DNA from 2 places in the Bacillus cereus group sp. MYBK79-1 genome. Region 1 is predicted to be linked to the other one. Evidence: riboswitches for the same ligand, from Rfam matches in the RefSeq annotation. Region 1 holds a riboswitch; the other holds the start of a gene.

Region 1 (11,155 bases):
GAATATACTCGTTTATCAGGCATAGATGCTAAGTTAAATCTTAATGAAGTTGATTTATCAGGTTTGTTGGAGCAAATAGTTGGAGAATACATTCCTATATTTGAAAAGGAAAGCTTAATCGTTCAAAAATCAATCACACAAGAAACAATACCTATCTTCATAGATGTAGAAAAAATGGTACGTGTATATGAAAATCTCTTTATGAATGCTATAAAGTACAGTATAAAACCATCTGAATTATCCGTATGTCTTGAATTAATGGATAACAAAGCAATTTTGAAAGTATCAAATAAAGTCGAGAAACCGCCTGTCAGCGATCCAAATAAATTGTTTGAAAGGTTTTTCAGGGGGGACAAGGCAAGACAAGATGACCAGGGAAATGGTCTGGGGCTTGCTATCTCAAAAAGAATTGTTGAACTTCATCATGGTAATATATACGCAGAATATAAAGACGGCTGGATGTCCTTTATTGTTGAACATCCAATTAAATAGAATGGCTTATGGAATTATAGTTTCCATAAGCTTTTTTTTTTAAAACTTAAGAAATCTTAAGGATTTTACGGGGTGTTTCCTAATTTTCATAGTTTATCATGGGTGTATTCAAAGTGATGAGGTGAGTGAAGAAGATAAAATGAAAGTTTTCATTGTAGCTTAAGGGTGGATGCAACATGACTATTTTGTTAGTAGTAAATAAAAATAGTAGCTTAGTGCAATGAAATAGAAAAAACAAACGTAGGAGGATATATATGATAAAACCAGTTGTAGATGTAAAAAACATTCAAAAATTGTACGGTAAAAAAGGTGAGAATCAATCACACGCATTAAAAGGTGTATCATTCTCAATTCAAGAGGGGGAGTTTGTCGGTGTTATGGGGCCATCTGGTTCTGGTAAAACAACATTATTAAATGTAATTTCAACGTTAGATAAAGCGACAGGCGGCGTTGTTGAAATTGCAGGTACGGATATAACGAAAATGAAACAAGGTGAGCTTTCTGATTTCCGTTCGCAAAAATTAGGATTCATTTTCCAAGACTTTAACTTATTAGAGAATTTATCTATATATGAAAATATTGCACTCCCACTTTCACTTCAAGGTGTTTCATCTCGTAATATTGGAAAGAAAGTAGAAAAAGTAGCTGATATGTTAGGTATTACAGCAATACTTCAAAAGTATCCATCTGAAGTATCTGGTGGACAAAAGCAACGTTCCGCAGCAGCACGTGCGTTAGTTCATGAACCTGCAATTATTTTAGGAGACGAGCCGACTGGAGCTCTAGATTCTAAAAATGCAACGAGTTTACTTGATGCCATGACAAGCTTAAATAAAGAGCAAGGTGTATCCATTATGATGGTTACGCATGATCCTTACAGCGCAAGTTACTGTCAGCGTATTTTATTCATTCAAGATGGTGAGTTATATAAAGAAATTCATTGCGGTGGTACCCGTGAAGAATTCTATAAAGAAATTTTAGACGTGCTTGCAAACTTAGGCACACAAAAAGCGTAAGAAAGGAAGTTCAATCATGTTATTTAAGCTTTCTATGTCAGGCCTAAAAAGTAAGTTGCAAGATTACATTGTCTTACTTGTTGGTCTTATTGTCTCTATTTCAACTTTTTATATGTTTCAAACGCTAGCATCCAATAAAACATTCCTTGAATCTAACTCTTCTATTAGAGATATTGTGTCTGTATTTAAAATCGGTTCCTTTTTGTTAGCGGTTATCACATTTTTCTATATTTTATATGCAAACTCTTTCTTATCAGCTCTTCGTCAAAAAGAATTTGGTATGTATATGATGTTAGGAGCAAAAAAGCATAAAGTTACCTTACTTATGTTTATCGAAACAATCACATTAGGTGCCACATCTCTTTTGATTGGAATTACAATTGGTGTAGGACTTGCAGAAGGTATCGGTCATCTATTAATGAAACAACTCGAGTTTGCTGGCGAAGGGTATAAAGCATTTTATCTGCCATCTATAGCTATTACTTGCCTCTTCTTCTTTGCACTATTTGTTTTATCGGCAATTATGAATAGTATTAAATTATCTCGTATTTCTGTACTGCAACTTGTACATGCAGATGAACAAACAGAACGTGTTGCCATAAAAGGAAAAATGACAGTTGTAATTGCATTCCTTGGTATTCTTTTATTAGGTATTGGTTATGCATCATTGATTTATATGTCACATGCAAATCCGCTAATTGCTTTGGGATTAATGGCCGTTGGATTAATCACAGCAACTGTTGGTACTTACCTTATATTTGGATCACTTCTCCCAGTTATGATAAACAAGTTAAAGAGTAATAAAAAACGTAGTGAAAAAGGCCTCAATGCTTTTACTTTTGCACAATTAAATTTCCGCATTAATGGTCTAACAAATGTGCTTGCAACAGTAGCGATCTTAGTAGCTCTTGGTGCTGGCGGAATTGCTTGTGGTATGGCATTTAAAAACAACATCTTAAACATGACAGATCAAATGCGAATTTACGATTCAGTCATTCATAATCCAACAGCGGAAGAAAAGAAAATTTTGGATGGTATCTTATTTCAAGAAAAACTTGAATATCATTACAAAGTTGATGATAGGTATGTTTATTATCTCAAAGAAGATGTAGAGAAAAATCGCCCTTTCATACAAGGTTTGAAGATAGAAAAAGTTTCAGAGGGATTACCAATTGGTGTATTTTCAATAAAACGGGTTAAAGGAGAGACCGACACAAAACAGTGGATTCAGGCTTTCAGAACGATCCAGCCCAATTATTTATATCCTGATTATGAAATGAAAATTGTGGATCAAAACATATACGATGGGTTGAAGGGTAAAGAAAGTACTGTGTTTATGGGGAAAACAAATGATTTTGGATCATACATAAAAGAATGGAAAAAACTTGATGAATTACAAATAGCAAAATATAAAAATGTGAAAGCGGAAGAATTGGATAGTAAGTATCAAGCATATATTAGGGGTCATGATTTTGCCAGCGGACTAATGTTTATGGGCTTCTTCGTTGGAATTGCATTTTTAGCAATGATGGCAAGTTGCTTAATGTTTAAAGTTCTGTCGGGAGCATCAAAAGATGTAACACGTTATCAAATGCTTCATAAAATTGGTGTCCGCCGAGAATTATTAAAAAAATCAATTTATAAAGAGTTATTCTTCATATTCTTATTCCCAGCAATTGTGGGGATTACTCATATATTAGTTGGTATGAACATGTTTAGTCCTCTTGTAATCGATCCGTACTTTCGTATTTGGTTACCACTTGTTATTTTTGTAGTAATTTACTCGATTTATTACTTGATTACAGTTCAATTATATAAAGGAATTGTACTCCCGAAAAAAGATTAATGTAATGATGTTATTTATCCCGCTATTTGCCGGGCAGTAGGACCCCCACCTCAAAATTCAGCGGAAGCAAAGAAGTTAGGTGGGGGATCAACTACCCGTAAAACCCCCACTGATTAAAGTTTCACTTTATGCGTTCAAGTTACTATCGTTTTGTGATTATTTTACAAATAGGGTGTTTCTCCAATTAGTGCTTGAATAATAATAGCAATACGAATTTAGACATTACTATCATTCGAATCATAATCAGTAAAAGAATGGGAAGGATTTTTATACAAAGGAATTCCTGATGAATTTTATATTAAAAATAGGGGTGAGTGAAGATGGCATATTTATTGCAAGTTGATTTCCCGTTTGAAGGTCCTTTTGGTGAAGAAATGGAAAAAGCATTTCGGGATTTAGCAAAAAGTATTAATGAAGAAGAAGGATTCCATTGGAAAATATGGACGGAGAATCAAGAAACGAATGAAGCTGGAGGCATCTATGTATTTGAAGAAAAACAAGATGCCGAAAAATACGCGGAAATGCACAAAAACAGACTTCAAACATTTGGTGTTAAAGATATTAGAGTAAGAATTTTTGCCATAAATGAAAAGTTAACGAAACTGAATCGTGGTTATAGTAACTAATAAGGGACACGGAATTGAAAAAAGGAGGGGGATACTCCCTTCTTTTTTTAATTGATGTTATAGAAAGAATAGCGTGTTTTTTTATTTAGGGGCATTTCTTTTTGATAGTTTGATATCGATGTGACAATACCTCATTATTATTTTTCAGGTTACAATACATGTATTGCTTCAATAACATATAATCATTCTTAAGAATGTCATTGAAATGTACCAATAGATGTTAGTGCAGCAAAATAAATTGTGTTATGATGTGAGCAAATATAAAGCTATGTAACGGAGGGATTCACATGCCGCATGTTGTGTTTCGTGGAATTACTACTGAACAATTAAAAAGCATAAGCAAGCCATTAGTAGAAGAGCTTGCAGATATCTGTGAGTGTGGTACGGATAATTTTACCTTGGAACTACCAAGTTCTACGTTTGTATTCAATGGAGAAGAAATAGAAGCGTTTCCTCTTATTGAAGTAAAATGGTTTGAGCGTGGACAGGAAATTCGTGATCGATTTGCTAAGGCCATTACTACATATGTAATGGATTTTGGACTTCCAGAAGTAGAGGTTGTATTTACGGTTTTTACAGAATCAGCGTATTATATTAACGGGAAGCATTGTGCAAGTTAGAACTATTTGAAAGATTTTTATAACAGTAAGAAAAGAAATAGGAGAGAATATCCTATTTCTTTTTATTTCTATAAAAAAATATAACTGCTAAATCTAAAGTAATGATAATAATTAGAAGAAATACTTCTATAAGTGCATCAGTTTTCCCATTTTGCAAAGACTTTATAAAGAAATCCCATTCTTTTTCATAGGGAGGCTCTGACCAATTTCGTTGCAGTCCCAACACCATGCCATTTATGAAAAAGACAATACTTAATAGAATCCTTCCAACAAATAAAGCAGTTACTTTTATATTCCACTTCTTTAGCAGGATTATATAAAGAAGTGGAAATAGTATAAGTACCCAAAAAACGATAATAAAAACTGTATTCATCATTTTACCCCCTAACTCAATACTTATTGCTAAAACTGAGTGGAGTTCTAATTTTTATTGTGAAAGTAACTATAGAATATACGTTAATTCGTACTTGTAATAGAAAAGAAGCCGGAATTCCGGCTTTGTTTATCTCTCCGTCTCAAAAAACTCAATCCACTCTCCATCAGGACCAGCGAAGAATATGTAACGTGTTCCATCTGGTAATGTTTCAATTTCTTCTCCTAGTAGGAAGGTTACGCCGTGTTTTTGTATTCTTTCGATTTCATCCTCTAATGAATCCACTTTAAAGCAAATGTGATGTACTTTTCCTTCTGCCGGAAGAGAAGAGTTGTAGCCTTCAATTAATTCGAGTATCGTTTCCTTCGATTCTTCCACACCTAAAAAAGCGAGTTTTAAGTTTGGATTCGGGTGCCCCATACGTTTAATGAGCTGTAAGCCGACTACCTCTTCATAAAATGAAATAGATGTTTCTAAGTTTGCAACCATAAGTCCAACGTGTTCAATTCTTCTAACTGGCATGTAGATTCCTTCTTTCTGAAAATTATATACAATATATTATTGAAAATTAAGAAAATAAGCAAGATAAAAACCTTACAAATTTTAGCGTGTTATATGGTATAGTGAGAAAGTATGTTTGGGGAGAAGGAAGGAGATTATACGATGAATACACCTACTCAAACTCCTTCATTATCGGCAACGATGAAAGAGTGGCATTATGCATTAGCGTATGAAATTAAACATTGGAAAACGATAGGTGGTAGTAAAATTTCTATCATGAACGGTCGTTTTTTATATACAGATTATGAAAGTACAGTATACGTATTTCAGCTTATATCGGAAGTAAGCTTACCTGAAGGTTCACCAATTCGAATTGAGTTTGATGGTGAAGAAGCGACAGGAGAAGTATTATCTGTACACGGATTAGAAATAGAACTGAAATTAAATGATTATATACAAGGTGAAATAAGAGAAGCTGTTTTATACAGTGAACCGTGGCAATTGTTAGAGCAACTACAAGAGCGATTGAAAGAGGCACATAAAGATAAGCTAAAACGTAATCGTATAAAGCGTCTTGTTGATGGGACGAGCAGTCCGAAACATATTGAGAAGATGAAAAATCCGAAAAATGAATTGGCGTATCGTTCGTTTTACAATCCGACAACGTACGTGTGGGGACCACCTGGAACAGGGAAGTCTTACAATTTATCACGTATTATTTCAGCGCATTATCAAAAGGGAAAATCGGTACTTGTATTAGCTCATAGTAATGCAGCAGTGGACGTATTAATGAGTGAAGTAACGAAGCAAATTGAGAAGAAAAAGAAATGGACGCCTGGTGAAATTGTTCGTTACGGTTATAGCCAGCATGATCATATACGAAATCATGAAACGTTACTTGCGTCGAAGTTAGTTGAAACGACGAACGGATCTTGGGGAGAAGAAAGACTCTATTTAGAAGAAACACGCCAAGATCTTCGTGAAAAGATTTTATCATATAAAGCGACTTCTGCTGATAAGAAGCGTATACAAGAGATTGAAAGTGATCTTCGAAAGCAAAAAGCGAAAATTAAAGAAGTAGAAAAAGAATACATTGAAAATGCGAAAGTAATCGGCGCAACGTTATCGAAATGTGCCATTGATTCACTTATTTATGAGCGTACATTTGATTTAGTTGTAGTAGATGAAGTGAGTATGGCATATGTTCCGCAAATTGCATTAGCGGCTTCACTTGGGAAACGCATCGTCGTATGTGGGGACTTTTTGCAGTTACCTCCAATTGCGATGGCGAACCATGAACTCGTTCGAAAATGGCTCGGGGAAGGTATGTTTTACCATGCCGGAATTGTTGAGTCTGTCAATAAATCAGAAGCACATCCGAACCTCTTTATGCTGCAGGAACAAAGACGTATGCATGCGGATATATCGAAGTTTACAAATTCATTTATTTATAAAAATAGAGTGTATGATCATCCGTCTGTTTCAGAGCGTACAGAACTTGCGCAATTGCAACCGTTCGCAAATGAGGCAAGTGTTTTATTTGATACGAGTTTAATGGGAGCCTTTTCTTTAAAAGACGCTGCTTCTGGATCTCGTTTTAATATTATGTCTGGTTTAGTAGCGATGCAAATGATGTTAATCGGACTGTTAGATGGTGTTCAATCGATCGGTGTTGTTACACCTTACAGGGCACAATCCCGCTTTTTATCAACGTGTATTAGAGAAATGTTGCAGAGAACGAAATATCAAAACATACCAGTTTTAGCGGCGACAGTTCATAAGTTTCAAGGGTCTGAAAGAGATATGATGATATTTGATACAGTCGATAGTTATCCGCAAGAACGACCTGGCGTGTTATTCTTTGACCATAAAAACCATCGCCTCGTCAACGTTGCAGTGACGAGAGCGAGAGGAAAGTTCATTCAATTATCAGATTGCCATTATATGCGTAAAAACCTTTCGAGAAAACAAGCGTTATCACAATTAACAGCTCATATAGAACGTCACGGAGATGTGTATGATCGCACGACATCAAGACAATTGTGGGAACGAAAAATTTCGAAACGTTTACGCTGGTTTATGGAAATGAATCTTGAAGAGCCGAAAGGATTATTGAAAGATATTTTAGCCGCAAAACGAAAAATCATTATTTCACTACCAAGTACAAAGCAAGTGGATAAACGAGTATGGCAAGCGTTAATGCGTACAAATGCGCAAATAACGGTGTATAGTGATGGACCAGTTCCATTGAAAAACGTAAAGTTACAAAGGCAAAATAAAGCATTCCCGTTTATCGTAATCGATGATGAAATCTTTTGGGCAGGCGCACCGCTCACATCACAAATGATATTTGAAGGTAGTACGGAATTTCCGTACGTATGTGCAAGACTGCAAGCACCAGAAACAATTGGTGTACTAAAAGGATTTTTAGATATTCGGTAAATTCGGATAGGAATTCATTGACTTTTACCTGGAATGAACTTAGAATAAAAATAATTTAATATAATTTTATGAAAATTCTTATCACGAGAGGTGGAGGGACTGGCCCTATGATACCTCGGCAGCGGATTCTTTATGAATACTGTGCCAATTCCAGCAAGGTAACTTGAAAGATAAGAAAGAAGCTCATTTTGACTGTATATGCAGAAGCCTCTTTCTATCTTTTAGAAAGAGGCTTTTTTACGTGAAAATAAAAGGAGGAAGAACAATGGGAGCGACTGGAGTAACGTCACAAAGAAAAACAATTGAAGAGAGTATAGAAAGAAATAAGGAAAAGTACATAGAAACAAGTCATAATATTCATGCGAATCCGGAGATCGGTAATCAAGAGTTTTACGCATCAAGAACGTTAAGTTTATTGCTAGGGAGTGCAGGATTTCAATTGCAGCACAATATAGCTGGACATGAAACAGGATTTATTGCGCGGAAAAGTTCAGGAAAGCAAGGGCCAGTTATCGCGTTTTTAGCTGAGTATGACGCTTTACCCGGGCTCGGTCATGCGTGTGGTCACAATTTAATTGGGACAATTAGCGTTGCGGCAGCAATCGCATTATCAGAAACGCTTGAAGAAATTGGAGGAGAAGTTGTCGTGTTTGGAACACCAGCTGAAGAAGGAGGACCAAACGGTAGTGCAAAAGCGAGTTATGTAAAGGCTGGTTTGTTTAAAGATATTGATGCGGCGCTTATGATTCATCCGAGCGGAAAAACAGCGACAACGAGTCCTTCACTAGCAGTCGATCCACTTGATTTTCATTTCTACGGAAAAACCGCTCACGCTGCAGCTTCACCAGAAGAAGGAATTAACGCATTAGATGCAATTATCCAGCTGTACAACAGTATTAACGCACTTCGCCAACAGCTTCCGTCAGATGTAAGAATTCATGGTGTTATTACAGAGGGCGGAAAAGCACCTAACATTATTCCTGACTACGCCGCAGCAAGGTTCTTTATTCGTGCAGCAACGAGACAGAGATGTGGGGAAGTAACAGAAAAAGTAAGAAATATCGCTGAGGGAGCAGCATTAGCAACAGGCACAAAAGTAAAAATCCATCAATTCCAAAATGAAATCGATGAACTACTCGTAACAAAAACATATAACGACGTCGTAGCCGAAGAACTAGAATTACAAGGTGAAGACGTAAACCGTAAAGAAAGAGTTGGAATCGGATCAACGGACGCAGGAAACGTAAGCCAAGTCGTACCGACCATTCACCCGTACATTAAAATCGGCCCAGATGACTTAATTGCGCATACGAATGAATTTAGAGAAGCAGCACGTTCAGAACTTGGAGACAAAGCGTTAATTACATCAGCAAAAGCACTAGCAAATACGGCGTATCGATTAATTACGGAAGAAGGATTGTTAGATAAGGTGAAGGAGGAGTTTAAAGAGGCGCAGAGGAATCAGGGATAGATAAAAAAAGGAGTGAATTTGACGAGGGAAATGAAAAACTTACGTTTTTCATTTCGTAAAACATATGCACAATGCAAAAAGGCGGCCTTTCGTTCAAACTTGAACGGAAAGTCGCCTGTTTCTTATGCTTTTTTACCTTGTTTCTTTCATTTATGAGAAAACTTATGCTTTACATTTCTATACAAAATCAAATAAAATATTCATTAATGAATAGATTGAATTTTCTTAATTTTGAACGGTGGTGAAAAATTGTTATATACAGAATTTATTTCTGAAACAGAGACGATATTGGAATCTTTAATGGATGATTTAATCGTAACAGATGTAAATGGGACGATTCTAAAAGCGACACAATTTACCGCTGATAGATATGGAATTAAGTATGAAAGTTTAATCGGTGCTTCTATTTATGAATTGGAACGAACAGGTATTATTACTCCGATTGTGACACCGTTAATCATACAAAAAAAAGAGAAAATCACAGTTGTTCAGCTTACAAAGACAGGTAATAAATTGCTAGTAACGGGAGTACCCCTATTGGATGAGGAAGGCGAAGTATATCGAGTTGTAAGCTACTCTTATGATGTTTCGGATTTGATAGAAATTCAGAAATATTTAGATCATATGCAAGAGGAACTGGAACGTGTGAAAGAGGAAGCTCAACTTGCACTGCGTGAAAAAATTACATCAGTAGGGTTAATTGCCGATGATCCTGCTATGTATAAAGCAATGGAGACAATACATCAAGTTGCAGAGGTGGATGTAAATACAGTTCTACTTGGAGAATCAGGAGTAGGAAAAACAGCTATTGCTCGTTATATTCATGATAAAAGTCCAAGAACATATGGACCTTTTATTGAAGTCAATTGTGCTGCTATACCTGAGTCTTTATTTGAGGCTGAATTCTTTGGGTACGAAGCTGGCTCTTTTACAGGGGCGAAAAAAAATGGAAAACCCGGATTTGCAGAACTTGCTCATGGGGGAACTTTGTTTCTTGATGAAGTAGGAGAGCTTTCACTTGAACAACAAGTAAAACTTCTTAAGCTAATTGAAGAAAGACAATTTTATCGAGTTGGTGGAACAAAGCTGAAGAATGCAGATTTTCGGCTTATTGTCGCAACAAATCGTGATTTAGAAGAGCTGGTAGAGAATAAAAAATTTAGACAAGATTTATATTTTCGTTTATACGTTGTACCAATTTTGATTCCTCCATTACGTGAACGACCTCAAGATATTATGAATTTGATTTATTTATTTTTGAATAAATTTTGTACTCAATATAAAAGGGAGAGGGAATTGGATCAGGCGGTCATACAAATTTTATTACAGCAAAAGTGGAAAGGAAATGTAAGAGAATTAATGAATATAATAGAACGGCTCGTGATTACATCACATTCAAAGCTTATTACGATTGAAAATATACCAGATTACTATAAATCTAAGAGTGGTGATGAATTCGTTACAAAATCGTCTCAAACTCTTACAGAAATACTAGAAATGGTAGAGAAGCAAGTATTATTGGATGCTAAGAGAAAATATAAAACGACTGTGAAAATAGCAGAGAATTTAGCGATAAGTCAGCCCTCTGTAGTAAGAAAATTGAAGAAGTATAAGATAAATTGAAGTTATGAATTGTGAGAAGATGGATGAAATATTTTCGTCCATCTTCTTCTTTTTTCTAAATTGGCATGATAGTTGCATTAATAAACAATACAAAGGAGGAGAGAACATTGCCTTATATCAATACTTATTTTCAATGCTTTAAGAT
Region 2 (7,145 bases), on a different contig from region 1:
CGTAATTATTTACAAGATCTATTACGCAAGACTGTGAACTTAATAGTGCTTCGCGGGCAGCATCTTGAACTGCACCAAAAATACTAACATACATATGATCTTGCAATAGGTTAATTGTTTCAATGACACTTTCATTCCCTACTGCAAAAGCGATACGCCATCCAGCCATATTGAAAGTTTTTGATAGAGTGTAAATTTCAATACCTGTATCTTTAGCACCGTCTGCTTGCAAGAAACTAACAGGTTTTTGACCATCGAATCCAATGGCACCGTAAGCAAAATCATGAACGACTAATATATTATGTTCATTAGCAAAATGAATGGTTTCATCAAAGAAATCTTTTGATGCAGTAGCACCAGTAGGATTATTTGGATAGTTTAAAAACATTAACTTTGCACGATCGGCAATAGAGTCATCAACTTTCGTATAATCTGGTAAAAAATTATTTTCTGCAAGTAGCGGCATTGTTTCAAATTGTGCTTTTGCTAAAGCAACTCCTGATAAATAATCTGGATAGCCTGGATCTGGAACGAGAATCGTATCACCAGGGTTTGTAAAACAAAGTGGTAATTCTACTAATCCAGCTTTTCCACCAAACAAAATAGCAACTTCTGTTTTGGGATTTACTACTACATCATATTCACGTTGATAGAATGTTGCCACGGCTTCTTTTAAACTTTCATGTCCGCGAAATGGCGGATATTTATGATGAATGGTCTTTTCTGCAGCATCTTGTAAAGCTTTTACGATATGCTGCGGTGTTGGTTGATCTGGATTACCTTGACCTAGATTAATAACATCGTGACCAGCTGCTACGACTTTGTTAACTTTTGCAACAAGTGAAGCGAAAAATTGTGTAGGCAATGATGTTACTATCTCAGAATGTTGAAATAATTTCATACTTTCCACCTCTTTTGAAAGTTGTTACAATTCTAGTGACAAATGATATAATCTTTCCAGTATTTTGTAAAGAAAAAATTAAGAATGGGGCTGACAAAATGAAAGTCGCATGTATTCAAATGGATATTGTCTTTGGAGATGTAGAAAAAAATATTGAGAATGCTAAAAATAAAATAAGCGAAGCGATGAAGGAAAGACCAGATGTTATTGTCTTACCAGAACTATGGACAACGGGATATGATTTAACGAGGCTTACTGAAATTGCAGATAGGGATGGATTGCAAACGAAAGAAAAGCTGAAAGAATGGTCGAAGCAATATGGTGTACATATTGTCGGTGGGTCTATAGCGAAGCAAACAGAGCAAGGTGTTACAAATACAATGTATGTTGTAACTAATAAAGGAGAACTAATTAATGAATATAGTAAAGTGCACTTATTTCAGCTTATGGATGAACATAAATATTTAATCGCTGGAAATAGTACAGGTGAATTTAAGCTAGATAATGTAGAGTGCGCCGGCACAATTTGTTATGACATTCGTTTTCCGGAGTGGATGCGCGTCCATACCGCTAAAGGTGCAAAAGTTTTATTTGTTGTAGCAGAATGGCCATTAGTTCGGTTAGCACATTGGCGTTTGTTATTGCAAGCAAGAGCAGTTGAAAATCAATGTTATGTTGTTGCATGTAATAGGGCAGGAAAGGATCCGAATAATGAGTTTGCCGGTCATTCTTTAATTGTCGATCCTTGGGGCGAAGTTGTTGTAGAAGCGAATAAAGAAGAATCCATTTTATTTGGAGAGCTTACTTTTGAGAAAATTAAAGAAGTACGCAAAGGAATTCCAGTTTTTGCAGATCGTCGTCCAGAATTATACAAATAAAATGTTGACAAGCGATTTTTATTCTTGGTATAGTCTTCAACATAAAGTTAAAAATTCTAAAAAATTATACAACTCTTATCAAGAGCAGGTGGAGGGATTTGGCCCGATGAAGCCCAGCAACCGACCGTAATACCATTGTGAAATGGGGCGTTTATGACGCCAAAAGGCACGGTGCTAATTCCAGCAGAAAGTAAAACTTTCTGGCAGATAAGAGGGGAGAAGGTAAACTTCAAACCTCTTTCTTAGTGGAAAGAGGTTTTTCTGTGTTAGAAAAACCTCTGAATTTAAAAGGGGGAGAAGACGATGGGATATTATTCATTAACTGAAACAACAGCTATACAATATGCGAAAGAACATGGTTATTTTGAAAAGAAAGCAAATGTAGTTTGTCATGAAATTGGAGATGGAAATTTAAATTACGTGTTCAAATTAGATGACGGAGAGAAGTCTATTATAATAAAACAAGCACTGCCGTATGCGAAAGTAGTTGGTGAGAGCTGGCCATTGTCTATAAAAAGAGCGACGATTGAAAGTAAAGCATTACAAATTTTTGCGAAGTATGTACCGGAATATGTGCCGGTAGTGTACAGTCATGATGAAGAGTTAGCAGTAACAGTCATCGAGGACTTATCAAGGCTAACAATTACAAGAAAAGGATTAATAGATGGAGAGGAGTACCCACTTTTATCCCAACATATTGGTCGTTTTCTAGCGCATGTTTTGTTTTATACTTCAGATTTCGGGTTAGAATCAGAAGAGAAAAGGGTACTAGAAGGTGCATTTGTAAACCCAGACCTTTGTAAGATTACAGAAGATTTAGTGTTTACAGATCCATTTGGTCATTACGATACGAATGATTATGAGCCAGAGTTACAACTAGCGGTTGATGAATTGTGGAGTGACAAAAATTTAAAGTTAAAAGTCGCACAATATAAATATAAATTTTTAACGAGAAAAGAAGCGCTTATTCACGGTGATTTACATACTGGTAGTATTTTTTCATCGCCTTCTGAAACGAAAGTGATTGATCCGGAATTTGCAACATATGGCCCATTTGGATTTGACCTTGGTCAATTTATTGCAAATCTATTATTAAATGCTCTATCTAGGGAAGAAGAACAGAGAAGTGTGCTATTTTTCCATATTGAGAAGACGTGGAGTTATTTTGTAGAAGCTTTTACGAAGTTATGGATTGGAGAAGGTGTAGAAGCATATACGAAAGAGAAACAATGGTTGCCAATTATTTTGCAAAATATTTTTACGGATGCAGTTGGATTCGTCGGATGTGAGCTTATCCGAAGAACAATTGGCTTAGCGCATGTAGCTGATTTAGATGAAATAGCAAATAAAGAAACGAGAATTCAAGCTAAGAAACAAGCGCTATTCTTAGGGAAAGAACTAATAAAATATGAATCTAAGAGCGCGGATATTCAACTGTTCCGAACGTTATTTCAACAGACAGTTTCTAGAGGGGTAAAAGCATGAGTACAATTGTTACTGTCCCGAGGTCTGTCAGTTGGAAAGGTGATGCCATTGCAGTATTAAATCAAACAAAGTTGCCGCATAGCACAGAATACAAAACGTTAACGACGATTGAAGAGGTATGGAAAAGTATTGTCATGCTAGAAGTACGAGGAGCACCTGCAATTGGAATTGTAGCTGCATTTGGTTTGGCGCTTGCATCAAAAAAATATAACACAGTACATATTGAAGAATTTCAAAAGAAATTTAATAGAGATTGCAATTATTTAGGAACGTCACGCCCGACAGCAGTTAATTTATTTTGGGCAATTGATCGTATGAGAGAATCGATTCGAGAAATCACTACAATAAAAGAAGCACACAAAATATTAGAAGAAGAAGCGCTTCGCATTCAAAAAGAAGATGAAACGGTATGCCGAAGTATTGGAGAACATGCATTATCATGTTTTAAAGACGGTGATAATATTTTAACAATTTGTAACGCTGGAAGTATTGCAACTGCTAGATATGGTACTGCATTAGCACCGTTTTATATGGGGAAAGAAAAAGGTGTACGTTTACATGCGTATGCGTGTGAAACGAGACCGGTTTTACAAGGCGGGCGTTTAACGACCTGGGAATTAAAACAGGCAAATATTAATGTAACACTTATTACAGATAATACGGCAGCTCATGCTATTCAAACGAAAGAAATAAACGCGATTATTGTAGGAGCGGACCGAATTGTCGCAAATGGAGATACTGCAAATAAAATCGGAACAATGAATTTAGCTATATTAGCAAAGTATTTCGATATCTCGTTCTATGTTGCAGCTCCGTTATCTACGTTTGATATTACGAAACAAACAGGTGCAGAAATTGTTATTGAAGAAAGGGATGAAACAGAAGTTACGAAAATGTTTGGAAAACAAGTGGCACCAATTGGAACTGATGTTTATAATCCTGCATTTGACGTAACGCCTAATGAATTAATTACAGGTATTATTACTGAAAAAGGGATTATACGCGGGGATTATAAACTGGAAATTGCATCATTATTTGAAAGACAAGCTAATATAAAATAGCTTGTCTTTTATGCCTAAATGTTTTCTTTTCTCTTATTTATAGAATGAAAGGGGGCAAAAAAGATGGAAGAGTGGATCAGGATGGTAGGTAATGTAGGGTTTCCGATTGTTGTAACATTATATTTACTCCATCGTATTGAAAGTAAATTAGATGGAGTAATTGTTGCAATCGAGAAACTCCCTAAACAATTACTAAAGTAGGAAGGTCCTCGCGATAGAAAGTAAAATAAAGTTTGCTCTTCGTGAGCAAACTTTATTTTTTATCCCGCTATTTGCGGGCAGTAAAAGCCTTCGCTTTATTGAGCAGTATAGCCACCATCGATAACAACGGCTTGCCCAGTTATACCCTTTGCTTTTTCGCTCGCTAAAAACATAGTATAATCAGCGATTTCTTGTACTTGTAATAAGCGCTTTTGTGGGACAAGTGGATAAATGACATCCTCTAAAACATTTTCAAGTGGTACATTTCGTGTTGTAGCTAAATCTTGTAGTTGATTACGTACAAGAGGGGTATCGACATAACCAGGACAAAGTGCATTAACGGTAATTCCGTGCGTAGCTCCTTCTAAAGCGGCAACTTTTGTTAATCCAATTACGCCATGCTTGGCGCTATTATAGGCAGCTTTTCCAGCAAATCCAACGAGGCCATTAATGGAAGCTACATTAATAATACGACCATACTTTTGCTTTTTCATGATCGGGAAGGCATGTTTAATTGCGATAAAAGGAGCGATTTGCATAATTTTAATAAGTAATTCGAACTTCTCGGTTGGAAAATCTTCAATTGGTGAAACGTGTTGCATTCCTGCGTTGTTAATTAATATATGTAATGAACCGAAATGAGTAACTGTTTGAGAAATTGCAGCTGTAATTTCTTCTTCAGATGTAACATCACATTTTAAACCGATAGCTTGATAGCCTTCTTTTTGTAATTGTTCAGCAGCTTCTTTTGCCCGTTCTTCAAGACGATCGGTAATAACAACTTTTGCACCTTCTTTTGCAAAAGCGTTTCCCATTTCATAACCAATACCACTTGCAGCACCTGTTAAAAAGACAACTCGATTTGTAACCATGATGAAAAACATCCCTTCGTAATAAAGTTCTCATATTGCTCTATTTAGAGAGGGGATAATAAAAATCCTGCAAAGATTTGGAAAAATATTGTTAGCTATCTTGCTTTACAAAATAGTCTCTGCTATACTATTTTGTAAAGCAAGATACTTACGCTTATCTATCTTGTAAAACAAGATAGTGGGAGGATTTGAATTATGTCGACAAGTCAAATGCTGAAAGGGATTTTAGAAGGATGCTTACTTGCTATTATTTCTGAAGGTGAAATATACGGTTATGAAATGAGTGAAAAGCTAGCGAAGTATGGCTTTACAATGGCGAGTGAGGGAAGTATTTATCCGTTATTAATACGAATGCAAAAGGAAGGATTAATAACAAGTGTAATGAAGGAATCTCCATCTGGCCCAAAGCGAAAATATTATACATTAACAGAAAAAGGCGAGGAAGCGCTTAATGAATTTATGGATCGCTGGGAAGCGATGCAAAGTAGTGTAGAGCGTCTACTTGAGGGGAAGGGGAGAAAAAAATAATGCTATCAAGTGAAGCACGAAAGTTTTTATTAGAAATGAGATTATTTTTAGCGGCAAAGGGTGTGAAAGAAAGAGATATTGAAAATTTTATAGAAGATGCAGAACTCCATTTAATCGAGGGTGATGGGAAAAGTGTAGAAGATATTTTCGGAAGCTCACCGAAAGAATATGCAAATGAACTTGTAAAAGTAATGGAAAAGGATAGACAGGAAACGTGGAAGCAAATTGGTTTTACAGTAATGAATATCGTATCGTTTTGGATTATTGCTTCTATCCTAATAGTAAATAACGGATTATTACAGATGTCACTTATTCAATGTGTTGGATATAGTTTGTCATTGATTTTAGTTGTTATGGGTCCAAATTTTCTACTTCGCAAAATGACCTTCGTAACAAGTTTTACAAAAACGTGGTTTTTTATGTGGTTTTTAGTTATGATTGCGCCAATGTTTTTAATAGGAGTTGTTACGATATTAGATGTAATATATCCTACAAAAATGTTTACATTCACCCAAACGCAAAGTTATATATTAGCTGGAGCTATTTTTATTATCACAGTAGCGATAAATATGTATTTTGAAGGATGGTTTAAAAACTTATATTTAATCATTCCGCTTTCTATTATGTTAGTGTTTAAAACATTTACATCAGAAGATCTTATGCCAATGTTATTTCAAATTATATGTTTATACGGAAGTTTGTTTATTTTAATTTTCCTTGAAATTATGCTGAAGACGAATAGAAGAGAATCGGTTAAATAAGGGAGGGGCTATCATGCAGATTTCTAAAGAAGGAGAAAAGTTTTTAATTGATACGAAAGTGTATTTAATAACAAAAGGAATTAAAGAAGAAGATGTGGATGCCTTTTTAGAAGATGCAGAACTTCATTTAATAGAAGGTGAGAAAGAAGGAAAGACGGTAAAGGATATATTTGGTGATTCACCAAAAGAGTATGCGAAAGAGTTGGCGAAAGAGATGGAGAAGGATAAAAGCGGGAGTATAAAGAGCATTTTAGGAATGATAATTGGGATAGGTGGATATTGGTTACTTACAAATATTTTATTTGAAAGTCCTAATCATGAATTTGTATTAACGAATGTGCAGTTGATTGGATATCCAATTGTATTAATGGTTACTGTTGCAGGAATTATATTTGCTTTTAAAATTTCATCATTTAAGAGCAAAATAAAAGAATTTAGCATTATTTATATAGCAGCTT

The links. A riboswitch is a leader RNA that binds a small molecule or an ion and turns the genes downstream of it on or off. The one in region 1 is predicted to bind S-adenosylmethionine.
Region 2: it holds a riboswitch for S-adenosylmethionine, as region 1 does, so the genes downstream of both, mtnK (S-methyl-5-thioribose kinase) here and ACTFOB_RS22335 (M20 family metallopeptidase) in region 1, are expected to answer to the same signal.

Annotation. Positions count from the first base shown of each region.
Region 1 covers NZ_JBQAEO010000018.1:60,419-71,573, forward strand. The annotation lists gene ACTFOB_RS22295 (sensor histidine kinase) at 1-492, shown strand, start outside; gene ACTFOB_RS22300 (ABC transporter ATP-binding protein) at 747-1,508, shown strand; gene ACTFOB_RS22305 (FtsX-like permease family protein) at 1,525-3,354, shown strand; gene ACTFOB_RS22310 (monooxygenase) at 3,675-3,980, shown strand; gene ACTFOB_RS22315 (DUF1904 family protein) at 4,268-4,600, shown strand; gene ACTFOB_RS22320 (hypothetical protein) at 4,653-4,976, opposite strand; gene ACTFOB_RS22325 (VOC family protein) at 5,103-5,495, opposite strand; gene ACTFOB_RS22330 (AAA domain-containing protein) at 5,607-7,916, shown strand; SAM riboswitch class I at 7,992-8,093, shown strand; gene ACTFOB_RS22335 (M20 family metallopeptidase) at 8,182-9,387, shown strand; gene ACTFOB_RS22340 (sigma-54 interaction domain-containing protein) at 9,637-11,010, shown strand.
Region 2 covers NZ_JBQAEO010000005.1:9,048-16,192, forward strand. The annotation lists gene ACTFOB_RS10445 (pyridoxal phosphate-dependent aminotransferase) at 1-901, opposite strand, end outside; gene ACTFOB_RS10450 (carbon-nitrogen family hydrolase) at 916-1,779, shown strand; SAM riboswitch class I at 1,852-1,993, shown strand; gene mtnK (S-methyl-5-thioribose kinase) at 2,083-3,264, shown strand; gene mtnA (S-methyl-5-thioribose-1-phosphate isomerase) at 3,261-4,325, shown strand; gene ACTFOB_RS10465 (YvrJ family protein) at 4,389-4,526, shown strand; gene ACTFOB_RS10470 (3-hydroxybutyrate dehydrogenase) at 4,622-5,398, opposite strand; gene ACTFOB_RS10475 (PadR family transcriptional regulator) at 5,594-5,926, shown strand; gene ACTFOB_RS10480 (DUF1129 domain-containing protein) at 5,926-6,687, shown strand; gene ACTFOB_RS10485 (DUF1129 domain-containing protein) at 6,701-7,145, shown strand, end outside.